4 regions of the Pseudomonas sp. 4CAES_32.4 genome follow, and region 3 is predicted to be linked to each of the others. Evidence: predicted binding sites of a transcription regulator. Region 3 holds the regulator's gene; each other region holds the start of a gene.

Region 1 (2,200 bases), 2.0 Mb from region 3:
GAGTCGGCCCGCTTGCTGCTGCCTGGCATTCGCGAAGGTTTCGCCGCCCTCGAACGCGCCTGCAATACCTTGCGCGCCGAAGACGACATCCTGCGCATGAAAGCCCCGTCGACGTTGACCATGCGCTGGCTGCTGGCGCGGCTCAGTCGCTTTCGTCATTTGCAGCCGGGCAACGAAGTGCAATTGACCAGCGCCTGGATGGACGTCGATTCGGTGGACTTCAACGATGAGCCGTTCGATTGCGCGGTGTTGTTGAGCGACGGGCACTTCCCGCCGGATTGGGAGGCGAGCCTGTTGTTTCCCGAAGAATTGATACCGGTCGGAGCGCCGAACCTGCTCAATGACCAGCCGTGGGATCTGGCCCGGCTGGCCTCCACCGAACTGCTCCACCCGACCCCGGATCGCCGCGACTGGCGCAGTTGGCTGGAGCACATGGGCTTGTCCGATCAGGTCTCGCTCAAGGGCGGACAAGTCTTCGACACATTGGAACTGGGCATGATTGCGGCGGCTCGCGGTTACGGCGTATCGATGGGCGATCTGCTGATGGTGGCCGAGGATGTCGCGCAGGGTCGGCTGAGTCTGCCGTGGCCGACTGCGGTCGCCAGCGGACTGAATTATTACTTGGTGTGGCCAAAAACCCGTCCGGGAGGTGAACGTTTGCGCCGTCTCAGCGACTTCCTGCAAGGCGAAGTTCGCGCCATGGAGCTGCCGGCGGTTACGCGCTTGAGCTGAAACGTTCGAGCCGCCACAATGGCGGCCTTGCGCCATACCCACGTTGCGCGCTCAAGTATTCGGTTTCACCGCCGACTATGAGCATGTGGAACCGTCGTGCCGGTATCCACGATCCACCCCCATTATTAGAAAATTATCCGAGTCGAGATCAAGGAGGATCCCGTCGCTCGGCCAGGAGCTGTCCATGTCTCAACCTCGCGCTCGGATCGCCTCGCAGCTGGGCCTCGCGCTCGCTGTGATACTGGCGATTGTCATCAGCGGCAGTACGGTGTTCGCCCTGCGTTCGCTGGATACTGCCAACCTCGCCACCCGTGAAGAACATTTGGCCAGTGAGGCGCGGCTGCTGGCCGACCAACTGAGCACGTTCCACGGCACGCTGCGTGAAAGCACCCAGCGTCTGAGCGGGTTGTTCGAGAAGCGCTTCAGCGCTGGCCTGAGCATTCACGCCGATGAGCCGGTGAATGTCGCCGGGACCCAGACCCCGGGCCTGCACCTGGGCAGCGAAGTGTTGAACAACAACTTCAAGGAAGTCGACGAGTTCAAGCAGATGACCGCCGGCGTCGCCACACTGTTCGTGCGCAGCGGCGAAGACTTCGTGCGGGTCAGCACCTCGTTGACCAAGCAGGATGGCAGCCGTGCCATCGGCACCTTGCTTGATCACGCGCACCCGGCCTACGCCAAGTTGATGGCGGGGCAAGGCTACGTCGGCCGCGCCTTGCTGTTTGATCGTTCGTACATGACCCAATACACCCCGGTGCGTGATGGCAGCGGCAAGGTGATTGCGGTGCTGTTCGTCGGCTTCGACTACACCGACGCGCAGAACGCCCAGTTCGACAACCTCAAGCGCTTCCGCATCGGCCAGACCGGCTCGCTGGCGCTGCTTGATGAGCAAAACAAATGGCTGGTCCCACCTGCGGGTGTGCAGGCGCTGGATCAGGCGATACCGGTGATCAACGGTTTGTCGAAGACGCCGGGCAAAGGTCAGTTCTGGGGCGACAAGGCCGAAGATTTCTACAGCGTCGCCGTGCCGTTCGACGGTGGCCCGTGGTCGGTCGTGGCGAGCATGCCGAAGGCCGAGATTCGCGCGGTGACCTGGAGCGTCGGTACGCAACTGGCGATCGGCAGCCTGCTGGCGATGCTGTTGGCCGTAGGTTCGGCGATGTGGCTGCTGCGTTCCAAGCTGCAACCGCTGGGTGATCTGGTGCGTCAGGCCGAAGCCTTGGGTGCCGGTGATCTGAGCGTGCGCCTGAACGTGACGAGCAACGACGAAATCGGTCAGCTGTCCCGCGCGTTCAACCAGATGAGCCAGGCGCTGTCGACGATGGTCGAGCACATCCGTCGTTCTTCCGAAGAGGTCAACAGCCGTGCGCAGGCGCTGTCCGGTTTGTCCGGTGGCGCGTACGAAGGCATGGAGCAGCAGTCCGGCGAAATCACCAGCATGGCTGGCGCGGTGGAAGAGTTCAGCGCC
Region 2 (2,200 bases), 1.2 Mb from region 3:
CAGAATGCTGACCAGCAGGGCGGTGCCCATGCTGAGAATCAGCTGCCATTGAATACTGCGTCGCCACAACTGCATGGAGCACCCCCAAAGAATAAGTGGCGGAAGCAATGCAACAGCCGTGCCGATTGTATACAACCTGATCGACAATCTATTCTTTGGTTGTGCGCAACCCCATCAACCCTGATTGATGGTCTTGGCGATGGTGTCGACCGTGGCGCTGACTTGCTCTTGGTAACGGTCGAGTTCTTCCTGATGCAGCTTCTTCATTTCAATCTGCTGCGAGCACAGATTCATCGCTGCCAGCACCAGCAAGCGGTCACCGATCAGTGTCGGGTATTTGCGTTTGGTGTCGGCCAATGCGGCTTTGAGCATCAGTGCCGCGTCCAGCAGGGTCTGTTCTTCCCCGGCCGGTGCCTTGATCGAATAGTCCTCCCCGAGAATGGAGATGACTTTTACCCCTGCTGTCTGGTGGTTCATGCGCTGACCGGACCTGCATTGACGCGATCAACCAGAGCTTGAATGCGTGCAGCGGTGGCGCCGTGCTTCTCTTCCTGTTCCATCAGGTTCAGTTGCAGGCTTTCGTTTTCATCCTTGGCCTGAGCCAGTTCCGTGGACAGGTTCTGGTTGGTTTGTGCGAGGGTCTGGTTTTGCTGCACCAGGTCGCTGACGAGCTGTTCCAATTGGCTGAGGGATGCTTCCAACATTTTGATCTTCCAGGCGTTTTTCAAAGGGCGCGTACGATAAAGAAAAGTCACCACAGATGCCAGGGTTAAACCGGCGCAAGGCCTTGATTTTCCTGGTGGGCGACCGTTCTCGCGAGTTTTAAAGACTGTGATTTACCGATCTTGTTCCTGCACTTCGTCGCCGGACGGCCGCTGCGACAAATGCGCACATGAACTAAAGAGTTCATTGGCCTGACCGATAAGTCATCCAACAGCAGTTTCAGCCCGCATGGATGCGGCCCTTCTCGGTATCCAGTCCATGTCCCTTCGCAATATGAATATCGCCCCTCGGGCGTTCACCGGTTTCGCCCTTATCGGCGGCCTGATGTTGATCCTCGGCGTCTTCGCCCTGAACCAGATGAGCAAAATCCGTGCGGCCGGCGAAGACATCGCCACCGCCAGCGTGCCGTCGATCAAAGCCCTCGATGAGTTCACCCAGCTGACCCTGCGTCTGCGCGTGCTGTCCTATCGCTTGCTGATCAACCGCGAAGCGGATGTGCAGCAGAAAACCATGGACCTGTTCGACATGCGCAACCGGCAGATCGCCGACGCCCAACGCGCCTACGAACCTTTGATCGACGGCCCGCAGGAACGCGCGGCTTACGAGCAGTACGTGCAGTTGCTGGCGCAATACCGTCAGCTTGAAGACCGCATGAAAACCCTGTCGCGCAACAATCAGGTCGACGAATTGCGGCAGATGCTCAACAGCGATTTGCTGGCCAACTCTGAAGCGGTGAACACCGCACTCGCACGGCTGCTGGAGATCAACACCCAGCAGATCGCCGAGACTGATCAAGGCGCTTCTGATCAATATTCGATGTCGTTCAATCTGGTCGTGACCTTGTTGGTCATTGCTACCGGCCTGACCTTCCTGTTCGCCTGGCTGCTGACGGTCAGCATCACCCAGCCAATCTCCAAAGCACTGGACGCTGCGGAAACCATCGCTGAAGGCAACCTGACCCAGCCGATCCACGTCGACGGCAGCGACGAAGCCGGACGCCTGCTCGCGGCCATGGCCAAGATGCAAGCGAAACTGCGCGACACCTTGCAGCGCATTTCCGGTTCGGCCACGCAACTGGCCTCCGCCGCTGAAGAGCTGAACAGTGTCACCGACGAAAGCGCTCGCGGCCTGACCCAGCAGAACAACGAAATCGAGCAAGCGGCCACAGCGGTCAATGAAATGACCAGCGCCGTCGAAGAAGTCGCGCGCAACGCCGTGAGCACGTCGGAAGCTTCGAAGAACGCCACCACTTCGGCTGGCGACGGTCGTGATCTGGTGCAGGAAACGGTCAGCGCCATCGAACGCATGAGCGCCGACGTGCAGAGCACGGCATCGTTGATCGGTGACCTGGCCAACGAATCCCGCGACATCGGCAAGGTGCTGGACGTGATTCGCGGTCTGGCGGATCAAACCAACCTGTTGGCACTGAACGCTGCCATTGAAGCGGCACGCGCCGGTGAGGCCGGTCGTGGTTTTG
Region 3 (2,200 bases):
TCGCCCTGTGAAGATTCTTTATGCTCCATAGCTCCCCCGCGCGTTCATCAGCCGATGCGTTCGAAAATCTTCTCGATTTTGTCTTTCAGCGCCTGAGCCGTGAAAGGTTTGACTACGTAGCCGTTCACACCGGCCTGAGCGGCTTCGATGATCTGCTCGCGCTTGGCTTCTGCAGTCACCATCAATACCGGCAGGTGCTTGAGTTTTTCATCGGCACGCACGTGACGCAGCAGGTCGATACCGGTCATGCCCGGCATGTTCCAGTCCGTTACCAGAAAGTCGATGCTTCCGCTGTTGAGCACTGGAATGGCGGTAGTGCCATCGTCAGCCTCGACGGTGTTGGTGAACCCAAGATCACGCAGCAGGTTCTTGATGATCCGCCGCATCGTTGAGAAGTCATCAACGATGAGGATTTTCATGTCTTTGTTCAATTCGACCTCCAAGCAGTCTTAAACGCGCCCAGCACCTGGACGCGCCACTTCAATCAATCGGCGCAGCACTCGAAGACTGTCTGGAGCACAACAGAGCAAGACCGGTGCCGTTCATCACCGCACCAGCCTCGTTCGCAGTGTCCCCACACTGCCTTCAGCGCGCTCGCCACTCCCCCAAACGCCCCCGCAAACGGGCCGCGCACTGGCTGTGTAACTGGCTGACCCGCGATTCACTGACGCCAAGGACTTCACCGATTTCCTTGAGGTTCAGCTCTTCGTCGTAGTACAGCGCCAACACCAGTCGCTCACGCTCCGGCAAATTGGCAATCGCGTCCGCCAGCGCCGCCTGGAAGCGTTCATCTTCCAGATCGCGTGACGGCTCAAGATGAGCACTCGCGCCATCCTCGTGCAGCCCTTCGTGTTCGCCGTCCTGCAACAGGTCGTCGAAACTGAAGAGGCGGCTGCCCAAGGTGTCATTCAAAATCCCGTAGTAATCGTCGAGACTCAATTGGAGTTCGGCTGCAACCTCGTGATCTTTAGCGTCACGGCCGGTTTTAGCTTCAATTGAGCGAATTGCGTCACTGACCATACGGGTATTGCGGTGAACCGAACGTGGCGCCCAATCCCCTTTGCGCACTTCGTCGAGCATCGCGCCGCGGATTCGAATGCCCGCGTACGTTTCGAAACTGGCGCCTTTGCTGGCGTCATATTTGGTCGAGACTTCGAGCAGGCCGATCATCCCGGCCTGGATCAGATCTTCGACCTGCACGCTCGCCGGCAACCGTGCCAGCAAGTGATAGGCAATGCGTTTGACCAGCGGCGCGTAACGCTCGATCAGCTCGTATTGAGCATCGCGTGCCGACTTTTTGTAGTAATTCATACCGCTAGCGGTCATATGACAGGCCCTGCCGTTTGCTGCACGAGGCGCTCGACGAAAAACTCAAGATGGCCGCGCGGGTTGGCGGGCAGCGGCCAGGTGTCGACCTTCTGTGCAATGGCTTTGAACGCCAGCGCGCACTTGGAGCGCGGGAAGGCTTCGTAGACTGCACGCTGCTTCTGCACCGCTTTACGCACGCTTTCGTCGTAAGGCACGGCGCCAACGTATTGTAGGGCGACGTCGAGGAAGCGATCCGTGACCTTGGTCAACTTGGCGAACAGGTTGCGCCCTTCCTGCGGGCTCTGCGCCATGTTGGCGAGGACGCGGAAGCGGTTCATGCCGTAATCGCGGTTGAGCAGCTTGATCAGCGCGTAGGCGTCAGTGATCGAGGTCGGCTCATCGCAGACCACCAGCAACACTTCCTGCGCTGCGCGCACAAAACTGACTACCGAGTCACCAATACCCGCAGCGGTGTCGATCACCAGTACGTCGAGATTGTCGCCGATGTCGCTGAACGCCTGAATCAGACCGGCGTGTTGCGCCGGGCTCAGGTGGACCATGCTCTGGGTGCCGGAAGCAGCCGGCACGATGCGGATACCGCCCGGCCCCTGCAACAGCACGTCGCGCAATTCGCAACGGCCTTCGATGACGTCAGCCAGTGTGCGTTTCGGGGTTAGCCCCAGCAGAACGTCGACGTTCGCCAGCCCCAGATCCGCGTCCAGCAGCATGACCCGACGGCCAAGCTCTGCCAGCGCCAGGGACAAGTTCACTGACACGTTAGTCTTGCCGACGCCACCTTTGCCGCCGGTCACCGCGATCACCTGTACGGGATGCATGCTGCCCATGTTATTTCTTTACCTTGTCTTGCATAGACGGAGGCCACATTACTGGC
Region 4 (2,200 bases), 1.3 Mb from region 3:
GGCGATCAATGCCGAGGTGCGGAACTCGCTGAGCATGGCGAACGCGGTGTCTTTGTCCAGCACCAGCGCCACGTACCAATCCGCCGACGGCACACCGTTGACGTGGGTGAAGGAGATCAACTGAGTCTTGCCGTCGAACTCGACTTCTTTCAGGCCCGGGCTGACTTTCGGCGCGCCGTTCGGGTAAGCCTCGGCGAGGGTCTTGAGCACCAGTTTGTTGTCCGGGTGAATCAGGATCTTGCCGTCGGCGCTGACGATGAACGCGTGGCCGTGGCCGCCGAAATTCAGCGAATTGATGATCGCGCTGACGCTGGTCAGGTCGATGTCGGCACCGGCGACGCCGAGCATCTGGCCCTGGCGCTGCACCGGGGTGGCGACGGTGATCACCAGCTTGCCCGAGGACGCGGCAATGTACGGTTCGGTGACGATGGTCTGTTGTGCACTGTTGGCGGCTTTGTACCAGCCACGGGCACGCGGATCGTAATCCGGCGCACGGTTGCCGGCCGGTACAGAGAACATTACGCCGTCAGCGCCGCCGAAGTAGCTGAGCTGGAAATTGCCGGTGTAGGCGGGCAGGTCGATGATGCGTTTCAGGCTGGCCGGCGCGTTACCGTCGACGGCGACTTGCTGCGACAGCGATTGCAGCAACTGAATGCGGCTTTCGAGCCACGTCTGAATGTTGCTGGTGGTCAGGCTGCCCAGTTCCTGCATTGAGGACTCTGTGCTGGTGCTCAGGGCTTCGCGCTGTCGATAGTCGTTGAACAAAATGAAACAGGCGAACGCAACGGCCACCACGAGGGCGGCAGCCAACAAGATCTTGTGGCTGAATTTCATGTTTCTGGTCATCGAATGAGCTACCGCGAAGGGGCTGGTCAAGAAAGGGCGGCAATTTTCCATCGTCGGAGCTTTGCGCTGCTTTTATGTCGACCGTTGCGCGCCAAAGATTAGGCGTCTTTTGCGAAAGACGACGAAATGCTCAATAGCCCTACAAAGTGTCTGATTTATCGGCAAATGCCGGACGGGCGGGCTAATAAATAGCCCTTTCCCCACGGAACCAGATGAGGGTTTTCTCTTCTAAGCTTCTGGTTGGCACCATGCCATCCCCCCTCGTTCCAGGAGTTACACCATGTCGCTGCGATCTCTCGCCCTGCTGTCGTTTTGCGTGCTGTTGGCCGCATGCAGCAAGGTCAATCAGGAAAACTACGCCAAGCTCTCCGCCGGTATGGCCAAGGCCGAGGTCGAGACTCTGCTCGGCAAACCGACCGATTGCTCGGGCGCGCTTGGCATGTCCAGTTGCACCTGGGGCGACAAGAACAGCTTTATCAGCGTGCAGTACGCCGGTGACAAAGTGCTGATGTTTTCCGGCCAAGGCCTGAAGTAAACCGGGGCTTCGCGCCCACGGAGAAGAAAAATGAAGCGGTTATTGCTGATCCTTTTTGCCGGCCTGGTACTGGCCGGCTGCGCCAGTTCCGGCGTCGACCCGTTGGCGCCGAAAACCGTCAACAGCGTCAATCTCAAGCGCTATCAGGGGACCTGGTATGAACTGGCGCGCTTGCCGATGTACTTCCAGCGCAATTGCGCGCAATCCGAAGCCCGTTACACCCTCAAGCCCGACGGCAATGTCGCGGTGCTCAATCGCTGCCTGACGCCGGATTGGCAATGGGAAGAGGCCAAGGGCACGGCTTATCCACAGGTGCCGGGCAAGACCGACAAGCTCTGGGTCGAATTCGATACCTGGTTCTCGCGTCTGATTCCGGGTGTAGCGAAAGGCGAATACTGGGTGTTGTACGTCAGCGACGACTACAAGACCGCCATCGTCGGCGACCCGAGCCGCAAGTACATGTGGCTGCTGTCACGTACGCCGACCGTCAACGGGGTGGTGCGTGAAGAGCTGCTGAGCAAGGCGCGTCAGCAGGGTTATGACACGACGCGATTGATCTGGCGCGCGTCGGATCGGCAGATGGCCAAGACCTCGAATTAAGCAACGGCGTAAATCAAATGTGGGAGCTAGCCCTGCTAGCGATTGCGGTGTGTCAGTTAACAATTTTGTTGACTGATACGCCCTCATCGCTAGCAGGGCTAGCTCCCACATTTTTTTGTGTCAGCCTAAAAGGTCGCGCAAGACTTGGGTGAATGCGCGCGCACTGTCCTCTTCCCCTGCATGCCGACCATCGCGCACCACCCACTGGCCGTTGACCAG

What was found. The regulator FliA, encoded in region 3, starts transcription of late flagellar genes. The targets are predictions, from matches to a motif close to CTAAAGTTTNNNNNNNNNNNGCCGNTAA.
Region 1: the regulator FliA is predicted to act here: its motif matches at 783-810, upstream of AC3Y64_RS27300 (methyl-accepting chemotaxis protein).
Region 2: the regulator FliA is predicted to act here: its motif matches at 898-925, upstream of AC3Y64_RS02305 (methyl-accepting chemotaxis protein).
Region 4: the regulator FliA is predicted to act here: its motif matches at 921-948, upstream of AC3Y64_RS01840 (methyl-accepting chemotaxis protein).

The regions. Positions count from the first base shown of each region.
Region 1 covers NZ_CM176882.1:6,034,639-6,036,838, reverse strand. Annotated here, with positions in the region: gene AC3Y64_RS27305 (LysR substrate-binding domain-containing protein) at 1-732, shown strand, start outside; gene AC3Y64_RS27300 (methyl-accepting chemotaxis protein) at 917-2,200, shown strand, end outside.
Region 2 covers NZ_CM176882.1:514,735-516,934, reverse strand. Annotated here, with positions in the region: gene AC3Y64_RS02320 (methyl-accepting chemotaxis protein) at 1-75, opposite strand, end outside; gene AC3Y64_RS02315 (cell division protein ZapA) at 175-477, opposite strand; gene AC3Y64_RS02310 (hypothetical protein) at 474-704, opposite strand; gene AC3Y64_RS02305 (methyl-accepting chemotaxis protein) at 982-2,200, shown strand, end outside.
Region 3 covers NZ_CM176882.1:1,739,593-1,741,792, reverse strand. Annotated here, with positions in the region: gene AC3Y64_RS07870 (protein phosphatase CheZ) at 1-29, opposite strand, end outside; gene AC3Y64_RS07865 (chemotaxis response regulator CheY) at 48-419, opposite strand; gene fliA (RNA polymerase sigma factor FliA) at 586-1,326, opposite strand; gene fleN (flagellar synthesis regulator FleN) at 1,323-2,153, opposite strand.
Region 4 covers NZ_CM176882.1:412,231-414,430, forward strand. Annotated here, with positions in the region: gene AC3Y64_RS01840 (methyl-accepting chemotaxis protein) at 1-846, opposite strand, end outside; gene AC3Y64_RS01845 (hypothetical protein) at 1,127-1,381, shown strand; gene AC3Y64_RS01850 (lipocalin family protein) at 1,412-1,981, shown strand; gene AC3Y64_RS01855 (formimidoylglutamate deiminase) at 2,102-2,200, opposite strand, start outside.